2 regions of the Porphyromonas crevioricanis genome follow, and region 1 is predicted to be linked to the other one. Evidence: riboswitches for the same ligand, from Rfam matches in the RefSeq annotation. Region 1 holds a riboswitch; the other holds the start of a gene.
What was found. Region 1 has a riboswitch for cobalamin ahead of DQN70_RS09030 (4-hydroxyphenylacetate 3-hydroxylase family protein). Riboswitches for the same ligand answer to the same signal wherever they lie in the genome.
Positions count from the first base shown of each region.

Region 2: linked by a shared signal. The riboswitch ahead of metG (methionine--tRNA ligase) and the one ahead of DQN70_RS09030 (4-hydroxyphenylacetate 3-hydroxylase family protein) in region 1 are both predicted to bind cobalamin.

Region 1 covers NZ_LS483447.1:2,027,206-2,038,834, reverse strand. Annotated here, with positions in the region: gene DQN70_RS09040 (acetyl-CoA hydrolase/transferase family protein) at 1-1,038, opposite strand, end outside; gene DQN70_RS09035 (NifU family protein) at 1,044-1,346, opposite strand; gene DQN70_RS09030 (4-hydroxyphenylacetate 3-hydroxylase family protein) at 1,378-2,838, opposite strand; cobalamin riboswitch at 3,131-3,367, opposite strand; gene DQN70_RS09025 (T9SS type A sorting domain-containing protein) at 4,174-7,431, opposite strand; gene DQN70_RS09020 (phosphoglycerate kinase) at 7,658-8,926, opposite strand; gene DQN70_RS09015 (M3 family metallopeptidase) at 9,136-11,238, shown strand; gene cobJ (precorrin-3B C(17)-methyltransferase) at 11,300-11,629, shown strand, end outside.
Region 2 covers NZ_LS483447.1:150,336-161,964, forward strand. Annotated here, with positions in the region: gene DQN70_RS00670 (leucine-rich repeat domain-containing protein) at 1-1,012, opposite strand, end outside; gene DQN70_RS00680 (hypothetical protein) at 1,230-1,697, opposite strand; gene DQN70_RS00685 (hypothetical protein) at 1,769-2,152, opposite strand; gene DQN70_RS00690 (RNA polymerase sigma factor) at 2,246-2,809, opposite strand; gene DQN70_RS00695 (3'-5' exonuclease) at 2,941-3,690, opposite strand; gene DQN70_RS00700 (bifunctional metallophosphatase/5'-nucleotidase) at 3,687-5,423, opposite strand; gene DQN70_RS00705 (Gfo/Idh/MocA family protein) at 5,439-6,515, opposite strand; gene DQN70_RS00710 (DegT/DnrJ/EryC1/StrS family aminotransferase) at 6,547-7,701, opposite strand; gene metG (methionine--tRNA ligase) at 7,732-9,804, opposite strand; cobalamin riboswitch at 10,296-10,509, opposite strand; gene DQN70_RS00725 (T9SS type A sorting domain-containing protein) at 10,841-11,629, shown strand, end outside.

The DNA.
Region 1 (11,629 bases):
ATCGGCCATTGCTGCGCCACGTACGTAATCGACTTGACCTCCGGTACCGCTGAACTGTGTGAGACCGATGGTTTCACTGGCTACTTGCCCCATGAGGTCTACCTCAATACAGCTATTGATGCTGATAATCTTGTCGAGCTGCATGACAGTGGTCGGGTTGTTCACCCAATCCACAGGTGCAAGATCTACATCGGGATTGTGGTCTACAAAATCGTACAGGGCTTTTGTCCCCATCAAGAATGTAGCAGTGAGCTTTCCCTTGTGGATAGGCTTGACCTGGTTGGTAATCACACCATCCTTTACCAACTGCAATACCCCGTCGGAAAACATTTCTGTGTGAATACCCAAATCTTTCTTTTCGCCCAAAAAAACTAATACGGCATCGGGGATTGCCCCTATACCAAGCTGCAATGTGGCTCCATCGGGAATCAAGGAAGCGACATTGGCTCCGATAGCTTGCTCTACCTCTCCTATTTTGGGCAAAGGAATTTCGTAGAGAGGATAATCGGCCTCTACGATGTAATCTATCTGATCTACGTGTATAAAGTTGTCCCCTCCGACAAAAGGCATCTGCTTATTTACCTCTGCAATAACCATTTTGGCGCACTCGGCAGCCGGCTTGGTATAGTCGCAAGAAAGACCAAAGCTGCAGTATCCTTCTTCATTAGGTTCGGAGACCTGTATTACCGCTACATCCACTGGCAACAGACCATTTCGGAAATAACGAGGAACATCATAGAAGAAGGCCGGGAAAAAGTCTGCTCTACCCTCGGCTACGGCCTGGCGAGTATTCCCTCCTACAAAGTTGGTCACATGAGTGATATGCCCCTGCATCTCAGGGGCTGTATATGGCGCATTGCCCAAGCAAAGCATGTGGTAAATGCGCACATTGGAATATTGCTGATAATTATCGGCTATAGCTTGTGAACAAAGCTGAGGCACGGCTGCAGCATGTCCCATAACTACCAAGCTGTCGTTAGGGATGTGTTTTACAGCCTCCAGGGCACTAACAACTTTCGATTGATACGAGTTCTTCATACTTTTCAATGCGTCTTACCCATCAGGCGTTTGGCTTCACTCAAAAGACTATCGCTTACCCCCCCGCCTAATACGACTCGGAGATTGGACTGAGGAAAAGAATTGGCAAAGGCTCCCCCTATCAAGGACTCCAACGTATCCAGGGCAGCGGGGCAAAAGCGACACGAACCTAAAAACTCCACAACTACCGTACCATCTGGGCGGATAGATTTTAGCTGAACGTCTCCGCTATGATTCATCAGAGATGGCCGGACATCACGGTCCAACACCTCCTTGATCTCCGATTCGGTCGGTAGTTTTCGGGTCATCGTCTTCTATCTTAAGAGTTTTTGAATATTATTACTTATCCAAAGAGGTATCAATACGAGCAATCTCTCTTGCCATTTGTTTCTTGGCTTCCAAGTTGCCTTGACGAGAAATCATGATGCGTTGGGCTTGAGGAGAACCGGCTCCGTGCATAGACTCCGTACGGTAGCCGACAGCTGCAGTACCCAATGTCATATTCTCGATCAGTCGCAGGATACGCATTCTATTGGTTGTATCTTTTCCTACAGCTCCCTTGAGATACTTTTTCACCACTGGGCCAAGCTCCGGATCACGCAGGTCTTGCTCAGATGGCATGGTTACCATCAGACCTCCAGCGATATCTTCGGCCAGGCGGGCAATCTCATATGGCAGACGTGTAACATTCTGCTTACAAACATTCGCCAGAAGCAAGTCGATCAGATAGTTACCGGATGCAGTAGGTTTACCTTCGGAAGAACAAGCAATACCGCAAGCGTAGAGTGTTTCATTCAGATGTATCATCTCTATCAACTTGTCCTTGATGTGAGATACTTTAGGCACACCGTTGTATTCGGCGGCCAAAGCAGCAGCTCCAATGAGCACATCTCCCACACCCACTTTGCAGCCTCCGTAGCTTTGACGATGATAGCCGGCAAATCGTTCTACCATCATACCTGCATATTGGTATTCCTTACACATGAAGACGCGTTCGTTGGGTACAAACACATTGTCGAATACTACCAAAGCTTCGTGTCCTCCGAATGTGGGGTTACCGAGATCTATTTCGGCTCCGGCTTCTGTCTTACGAGTGTCACAGCTCTGGCGACCATAGATCATAAACAGACCTTCCGTGTCACCGGGAACGGCAAATGAAACAGCATAATCCTTGTCACCTTCTTTCATGGCAACAGTAGGCATGATCAAGTGCTCATGAGAATTGACAGCTCCAGTCTGGTGAGCCTTGGCTCCACGTACGACAATACCGTCTTCGCGCACTTCCACGATATGCAGATACATATCCGGGTCTTCCTGTTGAGAAGGAGATAGGCCACGGTCCCCTTTGGGGTCAGTCATTGCCCCGTCTACTACGAGGTCGTTGTCCTGAACATATTTGAGATATTCTACGAAACGAGCGTGGTAGCTTGTTCCAAGCTCCTGATCCATTTCATATGTAGTAGAGTAGATTGCATTGAAAGCATCCATCCCTACGCAGCGTTGGAAGCAAGAAGCAGTCTTCTGACCGAGCAGACGCTGCATCTTTACCTTATTCTTGAGGTCTTCGGTAGACTGATGCAAGTGACAAAAGCGATTGATACGCTTGCCAGTAAGATTGGAAATGGCGGTCATCACCTCTTGATATTCAGGCTTCTCAGCCAACTCATAGGTCATGGCCACAGAGTTGAGTGAAGGACGAATCATGGGGTGATCAACAGGGTTCTCAATGCGCTCTCCCATGAAATACACCTTCAGGTTGAGTTTGCGCATGCTCTCAATGTACTCTTGACTTGTCATCATAATAGCACTGTTTTTTGTTGATTCGTATTACAAAGTGATTTAGATCGTTCGATCGAGACCGGGTGACAAGGACAATCTACCTGTGAGGAAAAATGATTCTTCCTCAAAAGGGATAGAGTTTCGGACAGCCATTAACCTTGTCCTCAAACTCTCTATAGGCTGCGACATCCCACAGCGCATTATGCCCCAAACGGCCATAACGCAACTGCGACTTGTATCCAAGCGCATAGACTACTCTTGTCTTGTATTGACTAAAAAAACATCACTCTCGTTACCCTTCACCCCGAGTTGCTGAGAGCTGCTTGCCTTGGCAGGTTTTCTGACTTGTTCGAGATAGCAACGGCCTTCCCTCCTTCCTTGAAAGCGGAGCCTGGGATAAAAACACCCGGGGCGCGGAAGTGGCCGGTGAGATTGCTGCTTCTTGTTTTTCGAACTTACAGCTGAGGGGACAGTCCCGGACTTTCACCGGATTCCCTATTACAACGCAACAGTGGTTACTGCTACGCTCACCAAAGCGACACAAAGGTATGTATTATATTCAAAAGACCAAACCTTCTCCCTCAAAGCAGGAAAAAGTCTCATATCAAGAAGACTTGCTTTGTTCTCAATCCAGAATCTTTCCATAAATCAATCACAATAGGGACGAAAGAGCTCGTGTTTATACACCTATTATATAATAGGTAGAGTTGCACAATCATGAGGCTGTCGTGTTGTTAATACCTTCTTTATATCATGCATAAGTTTTCCACTTCGTTTTTCGGACTTGTCCGGAACCTATGATATATTTCCTTGAGTGTTTCTTTGTGCTTTTTTCTGTGTTTTATTGTGTTCTGTTTGCGGTGCATTTTCTGCTCGGATCGGGGGCTTTTTATTGGGTTTTTCCGATCTTTTTTTGATGCTGATGGGAGCCGATTTTGATTAACACGGGAGAGAATGAAAATTCTCTCCTGAGAAAAAAATTGCTCTCTCCTGTGTTAGCAAAAATTCTCTCCTGAGAGAATTTTGACCCCTTTAGAATGCCCTGTTCATCGGTGTTTTGATAGACCTATACAAGACGTATAAAAAGGGGTATATCTGTTAGTTTGCAACAGTCTCTTTTCTTTTCTTTTCTTTTTTGTCGTTTTGTCTGCGACTGTATTTTTACAAAATGTGTTGGTTTTAGCGAAGAGAAATACCCCTCTGGGAATTCGTTTGAGACCTATCGTGTGTATCTTCAAAAAAGAAAGAGTACCGCCAAAATATATTTGACGGTACCCTCGTGTTGTTTGCTTATCTTTTTGCGATGGAGAAGAAAGCCCCCTCAATCACAACTGAATTTGTTTTTCCAAAGTCAGCTCACTGAACGACCAGTTTGTGAGACAACTTGCCGACTTGTAGCAAGTAGCTGCCTGGAGCAAATTGTGTGAGGTCGATACGTGCAGCTCCGTTGGCATCTGTCATGCTTCGGAGCAGTACCTGTCCATTTAGCTCCATCAGCAACAGTTCTGCATTCTTGTCGGCTCCGGAAATTTCCACATAGTCGTCTGCCGGATTGGGATAGAGTTGTATTCCTGTTTTCCTAACATCATTGATTCCCTCAGTCTTGGCAAACTCTGCAATGATTTCTGTATCTGTAGTGACTACAAACTTCATGCTCTGCATTATGTCTTCGCCATTGGCAGTCAGTTTTGAGAGCTTGATATTGTCTGCTTGAGGCTTGGCGAGTACCGTGAGTTCTGTACCTGTAGGAACTGATTTGAGCTGATCGTTTGTGTAGCCAGCAATTTCAATTTTCCCCAGAGCATTGCTGCGAAGTTTCACTTGATGTCCTTTTTGGACAAAAATTGCTTTCACAACAACATCCGACTTTACTACAAAAGATTTTTTGCGTGTAATATCTTCATTACCGGCTTTGATAGATTCCAATGTATAGCCTTTGCTTTTGTTTGGTTGGGCCTTTACGGAGAGAGTTGTTCCGTATGGCACCTCGTTAAGATTCTCGAAGCCTGTTATCTCCAAACTACCTTCTCCTTGGCAGATTCCACTGACTACAAATGTGTTTTGCGCCTGAGCTTGATTTAGATAAACAGCCGGATCGGTTTCGTATATGGCAAAGACTTCATATTTATCTTCCTCTTTGGCTGCGATGTCGGAAGTGTAGGTAAGTTCCTTTACTTCGGCCACAACTTCTCCATTTCGCCTTATCTGATAGCCTTTTATGATGGGTAGAACAGCCAGACCCTTGCTACCGGCAGCGACATCGGTAATGGGTTGCTGCAACTTTTTGCTGCTATTTGTAATGAGCAAACGAATAGCCATATAGTTTTTTCCGAAAGTTTTTACTTTGGAATGCTCCAATGAATAAAATCCTTTCCCCTTATCATTTGTGTCCGGATTCCAGAATAGGGCTGATTCACTTGTGGCATACTCATCTCGACTGCCTTCGGCATAAGCGATGCCTGCAGGAGTTGGCAGCTCATTGTCGGTAACAAAGCCTACAAAGAAGGTTCCCAGGGGATCAACAACGAAAGGTTCGGGAAGAATAATCGGTACCCATTGGCCGGGTTGCCAGTCATTAGGTACTCGTGTTTTGATGATAGTAGGCTTGTAGCCTTCTTCGTAGGCAGGGTCATAGGCTGATAGGTAGGCGTAGATATTCGTACCGGCCTTTGTTGGCAGCATGCTTACTTGGTTTACATATAGTTGGTTGTGATTCCCTACTGCACGGAACGGCATCCCCTTGAAAGGCCAGCTCTCACGATAAGTGAGTTGTGTTAGAGGCCAAGTGTCGTGAGTTCCCTGCGGTCTGTACTCTACGGGCAAGGGCTTAAACTCAATATCGTTTCCAGATCCTATTTTTGACCATTCAGCGCAGAGAATAGGCTTGTTCCAACTGAGATGTACTTTATCACCCTCTTTCGAGACTTTCACTCCTGCAACTTTTCTGTCTGCCAAGGTGTATGCAGCTACGATGGGAGACCAAGCTGTCTCTACAGGGCTGTCACCTTCTTTGTATAATGCCCTCACTTGGTAGTCCGTCATCCCATTGATCACATCGTTTGCATTGAATTGATCTTCAAACTGGTAATATTCTGTGCCGTGTACGTGGGGAACTTTGATGTTCAGATTCTGGCCATTACGCTTGATTTGGTATTCCGCAACTGTCTTTTTATCCATGCCTACAGGGGCCGTCCAAATTACTTTCACCCTATTACCTTTGTTGTCAGACGGTATAGCCATTACTCTGGCGACAGGCTCGTAATACTGTTTGTTCTCTCGATAAGTGCCCTCCAGCATTTCTGTCTTACCATTCTCTTTGGGATCGAGGAATGTTGCCATTTGCACATCATTCCCTTCTTCTTTGAACCAATCCCAATGAGCATGTAATCGTCCATAGTAATCCTGCCGGGCCGGATTTTTACAAGGCTCACCTCCTCCGGTGAGTGTGCCGACAATCAACTTTTTCTCATTAAAGAGAGATGAGCCGGAAGATCCCCCTTCAGTACCTGTATTGAAAGTCACTTCAAAATGAGCCTTGGATGCACCATCGCCGAAGAAATCTCGGAAATAGGTAATGTTGGGTCTCTGAGAGAAGATAGAGATCTTCATGGCATCCGCCATTGGGTGATGCAGGCTCACTCCTTTCGCAGGAGGAGTGCGTCTGCGATCCCAACCGTTATAGTAAACGCGGTAATCAAGCGGAATATCCTGATTGAGTTTCAATAGTAATCCATCGGAATGACCCACAGAAGGTAAATAGGCCACTTTGGAGCATCCCACCATACTTTTGCCATAAGATGTGGCCGAGGAGGCATTGGAGCAATCCGGCTTGACATAGTGGAATGTGAATATCCATTTGTTCAATGATTCTTGACTTACTGGGAAGTGTGAGCCGGATCCGGCACAGTGCGAAGCTGTAAGGATATAGGGTGTGAAGTCTTGGTTTGTATTGTTTACAAGAGCTCCCGAGCAAGAAGTCGTTGAACCATTGTCATACACGATAAAGATCTGTACAATTCCGGCTTTCTGATCTCTCCAGTCGTCTCCTTCGGGACAATTGGCATTTATCATGCAAGTGGGATACTCTGATGTGTCTTCCCCGGGGTTTACATCCATCATCTTGGCAACTTGTTCGCGGAAGATATGCACAAGGCCATCAACGATGATTTCGGGAGCATCACCTCTTTCATTAGACTCATACTCCAGTATGATATCTTCCCCACTCACGGGCATAGAGGCAAAAGATCCTCCTAGGGGGTTGCTCTCGTGGGTATAAGCCCCATGCAACACAGATTTGTCCGGGTTATAGACATACAATTTGGCTCCTTTCGGTATCAGGAAACGGCTGTAGGTAGGGTAGACAGCCTTGGCTTCTGGAGATTTCATTTTGAGACGATATACCAATGTCCCATCTTCCAGCCTGAACTGTTCAGCCTGACTGGCCATGTCAATATCTGTGCGCACACAGTCTCCGATCACGTAGGGGCGAGCGGAGATATTTTCCCCATCCCAGCTCCCTTGCTCGATAAGGTCTTCAATATTTTTATTTAGGGGAAGCAACCTTACTTGGGCTTCTCCGGAGTTGCTAAAGCCCGCCGAGGCTATTCTTTGCATTACAAAGCTTTTTGGAGTTCCACCCAGACTGACTTGGGCTTGGGTTTGCATCGGTACCATGCACAAACTGTACAAAAATATGATCCCGAGGTATAGCAAACTGATTGGTAATTTTTTCATTGGGACTAAAGAATTTGTATGAATGGTTGTTGTATTTGTCTTGTAGGATTACAGCAAAATGACGATTGGAAGGGAATGAATGTATTTGAAAGTGGGGCTTTTCTTCTTAACTCTCGATGGCAGCAACACCGGGCAAAGTTTTCCCTTCGATAGCTTCTAGAAGGGCCCCTCCACCGGTAGAAACATAACTCATGCGATTTGCCAGTCCAAATTTGTTTACGCAGGCAACGCTATCTCCTCCCCCAACCAAAGAGTAAGCTCCTGCTTGAGTTGCCTGTGCTATGGCCTCGGCTACAGCTTTGGAACCACCGGAGAAGTTGTCAAATTCAAATACTCCTGTCGGACCATTCCAAAGAATAGTCTTCGACTGAGCAATGACCTCTTTTATTCGTTCTGTTGTTTTCGGGCCTATGTCCATACCCTGCCAACCGTCTGGGATGTTATTGTTATCGGCATACCCCACATTGGCATTGTTGTCAAAGGCATCGGCAATTTTGGCATCTTCCGACAGCACCAATGTTACGCCTTTTTGTTTGGCTTCCTCTACTATTTCCAAGGCTAAATCCAACTTGTCATCTTCACAAATCGAATTACCTATTTTGCCTCCGAAAGCTTTGGAAAAAGTATAGGTCATCCCTCCGGTGAGAACCAGATAATCAACTTTGCCAAGCAGGTTTTCTATGATTTCGATTTTGCTGGAGACTTTGCTGCCTCCCATGATTGCGGTAAAAGGTCTTTCTATTTGATTTAGAATACGATCTACGGCTTGCACTTCTTTTTCCATGAGCAGGCCGAACATTTTGTGCTGAGCATCGAAGTATTGTGCCATTACAGCAGTAGAGGCATGCGCTCTGTGCGCTGTTCCGAAAGCATCATTGACATAACAATCAGCCAAGTCTGCCAGTTGTTTGGCAAAGAGGAGTTGTCGTTCTTTCAGTATTGCCTTGGCTTGTTTCTTTTCTTCTTCTGTTACTTCGGTAGACAGATTGCGAGGTTTGCCTTCTTCTTCCTCAAAGAAGCGCAAATTCTCCAGTAGCAGCACTTCTCCTTTTTTCAGACTATGAGCCATTTGTTTGGTGGCATCGCCAACGGCTGAGGCTGCAAATTTCACGTCTCGGCCCAGAAGCTCTTCCAAATGCGGACGAATGTGCTCAAGGGAGTATTTCTCTTCCACAGCTTTGGGGCGTCCCATATGCGAGGCGATAATGACGCGACCGTTGTCTTTCAGGATGCGGTTGAGGGTAGGGAGGGCGGCCCTCATACGAGTGTCATCTGTGATTCGGAATTTCTCGTCCAGAGGGACATTGAAGTCTACACGGACAAAAACGGTCTGATCTTCGAATGAATACGTGTCGATAATTGCTCTTGAAGTCATGTCTTAAGCTACTATAATTATTGTGTTGATGTTCTTTTGTCGAACTAAGAAGGGTTGTTTTCAGTTAGATTGCTTAGAGCAGCGAAGCTTTCTTAATTACATCGGGACGGAATCGCAGCTCAAATTTCAGTATTGCAAAGATAGCCCCTTCGATCAAACAACCTACCTTTGGGGCTAGTGTGTTACGATTATAAAAAACACGGTAACAGATGAATTATCTGAAAGAATCATACTGCGGAGCAAAGAAGGCCGGAGCGATCCTTCTGGCTCCATTCGATACATTGCACGGATCGTATCCGTTTGATCGGATACAAGAGGAGGACTATTTGCCGGCTTTTGAACAGGCAATTCGTTTTAAGCGAGCTGAGATAGACCGGATAATAACAAACCCGGAACCACCAACTTTTGCCAATACTCTTTTGGCATTGGAGAACTGTGGTGAAGATATGGAGCGTGTAGCTGGGGTCTTTTTCAATCTGTTGCACTCCGATAGTAATGACAATCTGATGGCCATTTCTGAGGAGATCCTGCCGAAACTCACAGAGTTGAGCACTTATATCAGCTTGAATGAACTTCTTTTCCGCCGGATAGAGGCCATTTACAAGCAGAGAGAAAGTCTTGGGCTTACGGATGAGGAGAACAGGTTGCTTACACGTTGCTACGAAGGTTTTGTAGACAGCGGAGCCTTGTTGCCGGAGGAGAAAAAACAAGAGTTGCGGGATATTGCTCAGGAATTGAGCAAGCTTACCTTGCAAGTCGGGCAGAATGCGTTGAGAGACGAGAAGCGTTTTACTCTCCTTATTACTAATCCGGAAGATGTGGCCGGTATGCCACAAACCGTGCTTGACGCGGCACATCACAAGGCTAAGGAGAAGGGCAACGAGGGAGGTTGGCTATTCGATCTCACTGCTCCCTCCTACAGCCCATTTATGCAACATTGCCCAAACTCGGAACTGAGGCGACAAATGTATATAGCACGGATGACTGTGGGAGCCACTGACAACGAATATGACAACAGGCCACATATTATATCTATTGCCAATTTGAGGCGTCGAACAGCTCAGATCATGGGCTATCCCTCTTTTGCTCAAATGGTGCTAAAGGATCGCATGGCTGAGACGCCTGCCAATGTATATGCTCTGCTGGACCGACTGCTTACAGCCTATAAACCCACGGCTCGGGAAGAAGTGGCAAAGATTGAGGAACTGGCGGCAGAGTCTGGTATAGAAAAAGGGAGCCTCCATATCTGGGATTGGGCCTACTGGGCAGAGAGATATAAGCAGAAATATTATGAGCTGGATGATGAGATGCTGCGCCCATATTTCCCCCTCAATCGTGTGATCGAAGGAGTATTTGGCTTGGCCGAACGTCTCTATGGTATTAGCTTCTGTCCCTCTTCGGTGAGTGTTTATCACCCTGATGTGAAAGCCTATGAGGTAAAGGATTTTGACGGTTCTTATTTGGGCCTTTTTTATACGGATTTCTTCCCAAGAGCAGGCAAGCAGAGTGGAGCCTGGATGAATAATTTTCAAGAACAGTATCGCACAGCCGAAGGAGAAGACCATCGTCCACACATCGTACTGGTCATGAACTTTACTCCCCCTGCACCGGACAAGCCTTCATTGCTTACGATAGGTGAGGTGAATACCTTTTTGCATGAATTTGGACATGCACTGCACGGTCTGTTCTCTCGTTGTCGTTTTGGCTCTCTTTCCGGTACATCTGTGGTGAGAGATTTTGTCGAACTCCCCTCCCAACTTATGGAGAATTGGGCTATTCAACCCGAATGGCTCAATAGCTTTGCTGCGCATTACCAAACCGGAGAGCCAATCCCTATAGAGTTGCTTGATAAACTTAGGGCTTCACGTCATTTCCTCACAGCTTATGCTTGTTGTCGTCAGCTTTCATTCGGTTATCTTGATATGGCTTGGCATACTATTGAGCAGGATTTGCCGAGTGATTTAGACATCAAAACCTACGAGGAGGATGCCTGGAGTAAGGCTCTTGTCTTGCCCCCCTCTCCGCCGGAAACAATGATGAGTCCTTCGTTCGGACACATCTTTTCCGGAGGCTATGCTGCCGGTTATTACGGCTATAAATGGAGTGAAGTCTTGGATGCAGATGCCTTTGCTGCATTCAAGGAGGAAGGCTTGTTTAGTAGGGAAGTCGCCGAACGTTTCCGACACTGCATATTGGAGCAAGGAGATATGCGTGATGCAATGGAGCTGTACGAAACATTCCGTGGTCGTAAACCTTCTATCGAAGCCATGATGGAACGAGATGGAATAGCAGTTGGGGCCAAAGTCGAATGATACTTTCCCAGCTTGAGAAGTATTTGTGTATTGATAGGAAAAACAAAGGAAAAGCAATAGGATAATAATGAGCAAGATATTAGTGGTAGGTCTGGGGCCAGGAGGAGTGGAAGATATGACTCCGGCTGTGATGCAGGCCATAGCCGAGGCCGATGTGGTGATCGGATACAAGTATTATTTCCGTTTCGTGCAGCAACACCTCAAGTCGAGTGGAGAATGCATCGATACCGGTATGAAGAAAGAGCGAGAGCGTGCACGAATTGCACTGGAGAAAGCTCGTGAAGGGAAAAAAGTCTGTGTGATTAGTTCGGGAGATTCCGGCATTTATGGCATGGCTCCGTTGATGTATGAGATGCGAGAGGAGATGGATTGTCAGGTCGAGATAGAGACA
Region 2 (11,629 bases), 260 kb from region 1:
CCGAAGCATTAAGTCTCTTGAGATATGTTGCGTTGGACAAATCCAAGAAATCGATCTTGTTGCTCTCGCAACTCAAATCGGAGAGTTTACCAAGGCTGGAAATATCAAGTGCACTGATCCCATCATTAAACCCGCAAGACAAACCGGTAAGCTCCGTATTGTGAGAGACATTAAGAGACTTCAGCTTGTTCACCGCACAATTAAGTCTGACAAGTTTCACATTGGCTGAAACATCGAGAGTAGCCATGGCATTGGAGTCACAATTGAGCTGCGCTAATTCTGTACACTTCGAGAGGTTCAAAGTTGTGAGCTCATTCTTTGAAACATTCAAAGAACTCAACATGGGATAGTTGTCCCCCAACTCTAGTTCCATCAAGGTATTATGATTTAGATCGAGGCTTCTCAGATTAGGCAGGCGTACCGGATAGAATACACTTACATCGCAGTAAGAGAGATCGATCGTCTCTATTTTCTCAAGCCCTTCTACCAAGATATTCCCTACGGACTCGTTGTGAGAAATATTGAGAACTTTCAGGGCTGTGAAAGGTCTGAAATCGAAAGAAGACATCTTGTTATAGCTCAAATCCAATGTCTCTAAACTGGGAGCACCCACCAAATCCAATTGATCCTTGGTGATCAGATTCTTCTTGAGAGACAAATATTTGAGCTTATCCTGCTGAAGAAGTTTGATAGAAGTAATTTTCAACTCATCGGCCTCCAGTTTGGTCAAAGGAGCATAAATCTTAATTACCTCGCCTTTTACGGTACCCTCAAACTTCGAGAAGTATCCGGAAGCATTCGGATCAATGTTTTTGGTTTCTAATTGACCATCTCCAAAATCGATACTAATTGGAATGTCATAGCTCTCTGTTTTGGGGTAAAGAGTGATAGCAGAGCCAAACTCCAACTGCGTGCGAATTGTAACAACAGGCTTGTCCGTCTGAGCCTGAACACCCAAGATAGATGCCAAAAGGAAGCAAACAAGCCACTGTAGCTTAGTGAGTTTCACCATACTTGTCTTTGTTTTTATTATTGACTTGGAGCGACTATACGCCCTCGGTGAGCAAATATACAAAAGACAAAGGCCAAAAAATCACGAGTATGTAACGCTATTGGTGTGCGGTATGCAAGAGGTCTGTTTTTTTGAGGGGGAGGGAGCTCGGCTCAAAAAAAATGCCCTCTCCTCGCAAACAAGGAAAGGGCAGATAAATCCTAAAGAAAACCTGACTCTAATGGTCGTCACTCATTAGTTTTGTTGAAACGAACTTGCGACTCAGCCTTGATAGCTTGAGTATTTTTTGCCGGGGAATCACCCCCTTCAATTTGTCGTAATACTCCTTCTGTATCTCAATGGAAGATAATTTGGCCTCGTAGAGTTGATCCAGCAAATCATCAATCTCTCGATCGGTAGGATTAACCTTGGTTTCTATCTCTCTGCGCAAACGAAGTGCTGAACGCATACAATCCACACGTCTCCTGTCATAAACCCTCATCAAAGGCAAGAATGCCCGAGTTTCATCATCGGTCAGTTGGAGCTCTTTGAGCACAAAGGTCTCATACTCGATACAGGCCTTCTTATACCATGGACCCGCAGGGCATCTTCCTCTCGATGTTTCCTGCGCTGAAAGGGAATCCGGACAACACAGCCAAAGAAGCTGCAAGCCCAAATATAGTGGTAAGAGTATCTTTCGCATCAAATTTCTACAAGGATAAAATCGGGTAATACTATGTGAGTGATCGATCTTGACATCAGTTGCTCCTAATGGGGTTAAAAAGCATCCTCCGGCAGATAGGCTCGTGCCAAATAGTCGTCTTCGGTCAAAAAGTCGTAATAAGCTTCTGTCTCTATAGACAAATCGTTTTGGGTAACCGGTTGCTCTGCTATCGGCAAACTCTTTACGCGTCCCGTCTGCCACTCAAGGAGCTTGAAACCGGCGATCACGATTAGGAAAGAGGCTGCCATATAAAGCACCGGCCTAAGGTAAGACCATAGCCGAAGATTCGGCTTCTGCACTCGCTCTTGAGCACACTCCTTCTCGATACGAGACATTATCCGTTCGTTGAGATTATCGAAGTAATCCTGCGGAACGAAATAATGCTCTCTACTTCGGAGAGGATCCGGCCATTTTGATATTTCTTTCGGGCTATTCATAAGTCATACTAAAAAAACGAAGCCACGACCGAGGTCCGGAGGCTACGTAAGTCTGTGCCATATACAGCTATAGAGACAGAAGAGTCTCAAAGTTTAATGCTGACTGCGCAAAAAGGATTCTATTTTTCGGCTGGCGTGGTGATAGGATGCTTTCAAAGCTCCCTCACTGGTACCGGTGACCCGGCTAATCTCACTGTACGGCATATCCTCGTAATATCGCAAAGTGAAAACCAAGCGTTGTTTATCGGGCAAAGCAGCAATTGCCGCAGCAAACAGAGCTTCAGCTTCGTCTCCATCGAAATAAGGGTCGGCCAAGGCCTGCTCAAGCAGGAAAGCATTCTCATCTGTCACATCAACTTCGGAATGAGAGCCTAGCTTGTTTTTCTTGAGGAAAGCCAGACATTCATACATGGCAATCCGATAGAGCCAAGTGGAGAGTAGTGCATCTCCCCGAAAATCATCTATTCCGGCCCAGGCTTTCAAGAAAGTATTCTGCACCATATCATCGGCATCATCGTGGTTGTGCACCATACGACGTACTTGCCAATAAATCCGCTCAGAATAACTCTCGACCACCTCAGCGAATGCAGCGCGCTTAGTATCGGGCTTGCGCAAACGCTCAAGCAAATCGGCTTCGGAATGACCTAATTTTCCCATCTATTCACAAAGATAGTGTATTTATTCCTCTCAAAATTTCGGACATCCGAATCTCGACAGCGAATTATATCACAAAAAGAGATGGGATAGTAAATTGAAAATCAACGAAATAGAACTCAAAAAGAAAAATATCAGATGCCTGTCAATCGCTTATAAACGGCAGCAACCATGCGAACATCGGCTAGTGCCTTATTGCTATACTTCAGCTCAAGCCGAGGCTTTCCATAATAAAGCACACCGAAAAGTTCTCCGAGTTTTGGGTATTTCCATTGTCCTGCTGCTCCGATAATATGAGCGGCATCAATCCCGGACTCCATAGTGCAATAGGAGTCGGCTTCAAGCAAGGGGGAGGGATCACAAGCATGGCATTGCATATCTCGAACTAACACAGCCAAGTGATAAGCAGCATTATGAGCCACCAGCAACGGGCGGGCTTCGAGTCGCTCCAGCAACAAGCCATACACCTCGGCGGGCGACTCTCCTTCCGTTCTCATCTGCTCAGTAGAAATATGATGAATAGCCTCAGCCTCGTAAGGAATTTCCTCTTCGGGCTGAGAAAGTAAAAAGCAGTGCTCCTCTATTTTTCGACCTTCTGCATCCAAGAGGATCCATGCCAGTTGGACGACGGCAATACGTTTGAGCGAAGGGTCAAGTCCTCCCTCTTCTGGAGGCAAACCAGTTGTTTCAGTGTCTATAATCATCACAGCAGGCTTCGCCCCTTCCGGAGCAGCTGTCAGCCGGAGCTTTCTTGTTTGGTCTATATCTACCCGAATAGGTTTGTAAATAGGGTTCCCAAAGCGATCTCTCGGTCTGCCTTCACTCAGGATCCAACCTACTACCGAACCGAAGGCTACTGTGGCCAATAGTAGCCAAATACTCATGGGAACATGATTTTAGTATCACGCTCAATCGCTTCTCGTACCCAGGTTTCAGGCACAAATCGCCAATTGGCATTATTCTGCACTTCGATACTGCCCTTGTCTACAATATATTTGTGCACATAGCTGCGAATATCGTCTTTCTCTTCAACAATACGCCTGGCTAATTCCTCAAAACGAATTTGACAACCTTCGGTAAGCAAATCTCCTCCTCCACCTCCTCTGAACGAATCAAGAGCCACACGGTATACTTTGGAGTAGTCAAACGGTTGTCCATTACTCATTTTTAAGATCTTCACTCTATCTCCAGCAGGCTTCGAGACATCCACTGTATAATCGATCCCGGCAGCAGAGCTGTAGTTAAAAATCTCATGCAATGTCTTGAACTTATCCTGCGGAGTAATCCCTGTCCGGAAGAGGAGCAAATGGTCTTTCGGTCCTTTCATGTGATTAGCCCATTTACCATAAGAAAACTCCAGATAGTCCTTCACTTCGGAACCGGTAAGTTCCATAACATAGAGGAAGTTTTCAAATCGATAGAGGGAGAATAAATCTCGCACACGCAGAGGGCCAGCCGGGATATAAGTATGCAAATCCAATGGAGAAGCAAAAGAAATGTCGGCTCCTGTAGCATCCAGCTGCACACGATGTATCAGGCTAAGGAAGGGAGTAGGGCCGAATAGAGAGCCACGAATATCAAGTGGAGTCTCCAGCACTCCTACCTGTCGATTTGCCCATTTACGTACAGCCTGTTGTTGCTCGGAAAAAGCCCTTTCAAAAGCCGGATCCGGCTCATATTGGTTCAAGTCTACCAACCTGGACGAAATATCCTTAGCTACAATCTTATTCCCTTTGCGGGTAACACGAATAGTCAAGTCCGAAGCGAAATCCAGATGGCTGGCAGGGTTGCAGACATGCACCGAATCTCCACGAGAAGTACGTAGCTGCCCATTGAACTTGCGGTGATCGTGACCGATAAACAAGGCATCAAACCCCGAGACTTCCTTGGCCAACAACTCTCCGGCGTTCTCGATATAGTGTCTATTGGTATTTTTCAAACCGGAGTGCAACAAGCCGATGAGAATATCAGGCTTCTCATGCTCTATCACATACGGCACCCACTGCTGAGCGGAAATCAGTATATCCTCAAACCCAACTCCTCGCCAAAGATCTTGAGGTAACCACTCCGGTATCGCAGGGGTTACAAAGCCCAAGATAGCGACACGAATTCCGTCTATGTCTTTGATCGTATAAGGAGGCAAATAAGGCTTGTCCGTCTCAATATCTATCATATTAGCAGCCAACACGGGAAACTTGCAATCCTTAATCCACGAATCATACACCTCGTGCCCGGTCTCTATATCATGGTTCCCCACTACGGAAGCATCAAAACGCAAATAATTCATCGTTTGTGCAGCCAAGTTTACAGGCAGGGTATCGGCATAATTGGAATAATAGGCTGCCGGTGTCCCTTGAAGGATATCCCCCCCATCAATCAAAAGCAGGCTGGGATTTTGTTTTCTGGCTTCCTTGAGAAAGGAGGACAATCGAGACATGGAGCCGGTGCCGGCTGAGTCGGCCAAGAAGTCGAAAGAGAAATAATTGCCGTGTATATCGGTTGTATGTATGATGCGTATTTCTGTAGTACGCTCTCCGGAGCAAGCTGACAAAAAGACACAGCAAAAGACACCCCAAGCAGCGATAAGGGAGCGACAAAACAAAATAAATCTACTCATATTCAACTTCCTAAATTATTTACCTGATTTCTTACTGTATGACCTATAAGCTGGATGATCATAAATCTGCTGTATCGTACGCACAACTCCCAAACCATCCTCCAGGCCCACAACCTCGGCTTCCTCTCCCAATAGAGAGGCTACCACATGCCGAATCACCAAATGATGATTCTGCGCACTACCCGAATATCCGCCATATTGGTTGCCTGGTGCGGAAACCGGCATTTTGGGCACCTGATAACCGGCCACTTCGCAGTGCTGTATCTCATTCAGGAAAGCCCCTCCAAGACGGATGCAACCCTTCTCCGACAATACCGTGAGGGCTATCTCCATATTCCGCCCATAGACAGCTGTCGAATAGCTAAGTCTCCCCTTAGCTCCGGAAACAAAATCAAATGCTACTTCTCCGCTATCTTCAAAATCAATCAGATTGCCATGGCTGTAATTGGCAAAATCGGCAAAGCGCAACTTATCAATTGGACCAAACCACCAAGTGAGTAAATCGACGAAATGGGAGTACTGGGTAAATAATGTCCCGCCATCCATATCGGCTGTACCATGCCAGTTGCGAGGAAGATAGTAACGCTCATCCCGGTTCCACAAACAATCCATTCGCACATCATACACCTTACCCAAACGGCCGCTCCCTATCAAGTTTTTAAGCCATATAGAAGAGGGAGTATATCTATTCTGCAGGACCCCGAATATCCGCCGTTTGCTTTGGGTAGCAGCTTCTCGCAAAAGCTCACCCTCATGCAGGTCGAGCACAATAGGCTTCTCAATAAGGACATGATAACCTGCAGACAAAGCCAAACAACCCATATGTCCATGCAGACCATTAGGTGTACATATAGATACCACATCTATATCCAAACCCGATGAAAGGAGTTCCTCAATAGACTGAAAGAAAGGCAGCTGAGCAGCTTCTTCGGGTAGATTCAGCTCTGCCCGATCTCTCACATCACAAAGAGCGACAACGCACCCTCGGGGATCTCTACTGACCATTTCGAGATGCCGCTTGCCAATGTGGCCACAGCCTACGATGGCAAAACGCACAATCCCTCTGCAATCAGGCTCCATATTTTGATTCATAACTCTATCACAAATCCGAGTTAATTCTTCCTTATCTATTGATCATAAAAAAGCTACGCACAGCATCTACCACACGCTCGCACTCCTCTTCTCTCATCAAGGGGAAAATAGGAAGCGATAGTATTTCTTCGCTCAGGCGATCTGTCTCGATACAAGGAGAACTATGGGGCGAAGCTATCCGAGCGTAACACGGCACTCGGTGTAGTGGAGTGGGGTAATAAAGGCCTGCAGCAATTCTCCGGTCAGACAAGAACGCTCGAAGAGCATCTCTTTGACCTCCTAAGACTCGTATCGTGAACAAGTGCCACGAAGGCTGGGCATTCGGGAGCAAGCTGCACTGGGGTAACAGCAAACCTTCTATGTCCGATAAAGCCTCGGCATAGCTCCGAGCAATCACCCGTACGAAATGCTGCATCTGAGACAAATACCGCAACTTGACACTCAGGATTGCCGCTTGCAAAGCATCCAAGCGACTATTACGCCCAGGTTCTATATAGTTATACTTTCCCTGCTGCCCATGCCGAGCCAGCATGGCGATACGCTGCATATCGTCTGATGAAGGTCCGAGCACAGCCCCTCCGTCTCCCATACAACCGAGAGGTTTGGTCGGGAAAAAGCTAAGCGTAGAGACATCACCCCAACTTCCTAAGGCTTTACCATCAAGACTTCCTCCCAAGCCTTGTGCATTATCCTCTATCAACAACAAGCCATGGTTGTGGCAGAAGTCTTTCAGACGAGGCCAGGCAGCAGGCATACCATATATGTTCACGGCTACCATTGCCTTGGTTCGCCTGCTCATACAAGCCTCCAAATGCTCCGGATCGGGATCCACATTGTATCCCTCCTTTTCTACATCTACCCATACAGGTATCAGCCCCTGGCTTACCGCCATTTCTGCCGCTGCAACGTAGGTATGCGAAGGCATCAATACTTCGTCACCGGGCTTCAAACGGGAAAGGCTGAGAGCTAAAGCCAAAGCATCAGTACCATTGGCACAAGAAACAGCTCGGTATTCCTTCCCTTCTCCTACAAAAGAGGCTAACTGCTGCTCGAAATGACCAACTGCCTCCCCTCCTATATAAGTACCACTATCCACCACCTCGCTCACGGCTTGGTCTATCTCTTCTCTCAGAAAGAGATAGATGCGACGAGGATCAAACTGCGGTATGTGAGATAAGCCGGACATTTGCAGCAAAAGAGAGGATCAAAATTCGTTTTAGCCGACCGTACAGCCTGGCTCTATAGGCTCCGTAGGTCCAATCACTCGCAGCTTTCCATCGGGATATTCTGCCGACAGAATCATTCCTTCCGACATGATACCTCGCAATTTGCGGGGTGGGAAATTAGCTATAAAACAGACCTGTTTGCCAACCAAATCCTCCGGTTGATAATATTGGGCGATACCCGATACGATAGTCCGCCCTCCTAAACCATCATCGATACGGAACTGCAACAACTTATCTGCTTTGGGAACCTTGGTACACTCCAACACGGTACCAACCCTTATGTCCAACTTAAGGAAGTCGTCAAAACTGCATTCCGCAGCTATCGGCTTGGGTTGCCAAGCAGCCAAATTGTTGCTCTCCTTGGTTGCAGCCAGTTTCTGTAACTGGGCCTCTATCACGGCATCTTCTATTTTCTCAAAAAGTAATTCTGCCTTCCCCAGGCAATGACCGGCCGGGATCAAGTCTTCCCGACCCAGAAGATCCCAATCAAGTCTATCAATCGGCATTGCAAGCATTTCTCCAATCTTATCCGCACTAAAGGGCAAGAATGGAGCAAAAGCAATCCGCAGATTGGCCGTGATCTGTATGGCTACATACATAATCGTGGCAACACGCTCCGGATCGGTCTTGATCAATTTCCAAGGCTCGGTATCAGCCAGATATTTATTCCCCACACGAGCCATATTCATGGCTTCTCTTTGGGCATCACGGAAATGGAAAGCATCTAACCGTTGCTCTATCTCTTCCTTGAGCCTGCGAACTTCTGCCAATGTCTCCCGGTCATAATCATCAAGCGAACCAGCAGCCGGCACCACTCCATCATAGTATTTCTGTGTCAAGACCAATGCACGGTTTACAAAGTTGCCCAAAACGGAAACCAACTCATTGTTGTTACGAGCCTGGAAATCGCTCCATGTGAAATCATTGTCCTTAGTCTCCGGAGCATTGGCAGTAAGGACATAGCGCAGAACATCCTGCTTGCCGGGAAATTCATCCAGATACTCATGCAACCAAACAGCCCAATTTCGACTGGTAGAGATCTTATCTCCCTCCAAATTGAGGAACTCGTTGGCAGGAACATTCTCCGGCAAGATATAGGAGCCTTCGGCTTTCAACATAGCGGGGAAAACAATACAGTGGAATACGATATTGTCTTTCCCTATGAAGTGCAGCAGCCTGGTCTCCGGATCTTTCCACCAGGTTTCCCAATCATCAGGACGCAAATCTTTGGTATTGGAAATATAGCCGATAGGGGCATCGAACCAGACATACAAAACTTTACCTTCGGCTCCTTCCACAGGCACCGGTATTCCCCAATCCAAATCGCGACTCACAGCTCTTGGCTGCAGTCCCATGTCTATCCAACTCTTACACTGACCATAGACATTACTTCTCCATTCTCGATGATCCTCCAGGATCCATTTTTTGAGGAATGACTCATGTTTGTCCAAAGGCAAATACCAGTGTTTGGTACTGCGCAACTCCGGTACCGAACCACTAATGGCACTTTTGGGGTTCACCAAATCAGTAGCATTGAGCGATGTACCACAAGCCTCACACTGATCACCATAAGCCCGCTCGTTTCCACAGTGTGGGCAGGTACCCGTGATATAACGATCGGCCAAGAACTGCTTTGCCTCGGGGTCGTAATACTGCTCTGTAGTCTGCTCTACAAACTCTCCTTTCTCATAGAGTTTTCGGAAAAACTCACCCGCTGTACGACGGTGCGTATCACTGGTGGTGCGACCGTAGACATCGAAACCAATACCAAATCGCTCGAAGCTCTCTTTGATGAGGGTATGGTAGCGATCTACCACTTGTTGGGGACTTACCCCTTCGGCTTTGGCTTTCAGAGCAATGGGGACTCCATGCTCATCCGACCCTCCTATCAAAAGTACTTCGCTCCCTCGCAATCGCAGGTAACGCGCATAGATATCTGCCGGTACATATACTCCGGCCAAGTGTCCGATATGAACAGGGCCATTGGCATAAGGCAAGGCCGTGGTGATCAGTGTACGCTTGAATTTCTTTGTCATACGCTCTTTTCCGTGGTAAAACCCCATCGACACACAAGCAGGAGTCAGTCAAGCCTGCCTTGTGTACACATTATTTATTACTTACAACTGCAAAGATAGCAAGCAATCTTTTAGAGACCGTTGCACAACGCGGCTCTTGCTGCGTTATTTTCGACATTCGGGCTTGGTCATATACGATACAACGATCTTTTGCGCAAGTCCCTCTATTCTGAGAGTTTGCATGGGAGGAGAAATTTTGTGGCAACAGGTAGGAGGCAATTATCCTCCGAAAATCACGCTACGAGACTTATTGTGCAAACTACCTCATGTCTCTTCTCTAAAAAGAGAAAGCCTCTTGCCTGACAACGACCATGGAGCTCATCCCACAGCATGCACAGACAGAGGCTTTCCGAAATCCACTAAGCGACTCGACTATGGCAGGTCGAGAACACAGAGTCTCCCGTCTGCGAGCGGGACGATCTTCCTCGGGGGGATTTTGAGAGGATATACAGGACGCATATCCTTAGCTTAACCTCGAAGCCGCAGAAACAGACGATGCAGGTCTTCTGGCTTCGTTGCTTCACCAAAACAAGCGCCTTCCCATACGAGACAAAGAATCCTCCTACAGTGGCATAATGCCTGCGGCTCAAACGCAACTTACAGCAGCGGGTCTGCCCGGGATTTTCACCCGATTCCCTTTTAATCCCAATCCGACAAAAGCCGAATTAGGGAACACCATCGCCACAAAGGTATACAATAAAATGAACTATGCCGGACTAAAGCAATCTGCTTAGTTAGGCTCGATACCGAAATAAGTATCTACCGAAAACAAATTGGCGGGTAGTTGTTATTTTACTAACTTTGGCATCAGGGGATATCTGACAGCAATGCCAAATGAGAGACTTACAAGCGTGAGTAGAATTGTTAGTCTAAGCGCAAAGCCGTATCAAAAGACAACAAGATAAGAGCAAACCTATCAATAACAGCATTGGTTGATTTTAGCCATGTTTTTTTTGTTTTCAGACAGAGAGTTTCTACAACACTACTCCTCAACTGAGTTAGAAATCAATAAATCATCCTTCTTATGAAAACAACACGAATACTATTAGCAGTGCTTATTGCACTACTCGTTGTGCCTGTGACAACTAGGGCACAAGAAGAAATGGGCGAGAAGCCAACAGATGAAAATTACCAAATCATGGAATTTCCTCTCCGTGATGGTACGATTTGGGTGAACAGCTGCCAAATGAGTAAGCACGTCATACCTTCTGAGGGAGCAAAGTCCCCCGAAGGGCTCTTCTTTTCCTATATATTTATAAATGGAGATACGACAATCAATCAGTTGAACTACAAAAAAGTCTATTGTACCAAAGACGATAGATTTATCGCGAACGAAACAAACTACTGGGGGGCTATTCGTCAAGACAAGGGGGTTGTTTACTTACGTATACCACAAGGGCTTTCTGATCCGGAGACCTATCCCAACACATTCTGGGAATTTGGAGGTTGGCATTGGGCAGGGAATGTAGCTCCTTTCAATTTCATAGAAAAAGGAGACAATTCAGACACAGGGTCTCTTCCTAATCCCGATCAAGAGCGTATCCTATATGATTTCAACCTGTACGAAAAACCACAAACGGCATACGATCGAGTATGGGGAAATGATGCAACAAGACCTCAATTCAAGGACTATAATTATGAGTATATCGCAGGGAGGTGGAGACGAACAATTTCCTTCAAAAACAACTCCTCTTTCGGTGTTAAATGGGTAGATGGAATAGGAGCTATGGAAGGCTTCGGATTTACTTATGTTCGGCTCATACCCACATCAGCTTCTATGCTCAAAGAAAAAGCTCCGGGGCAACATCTTTTT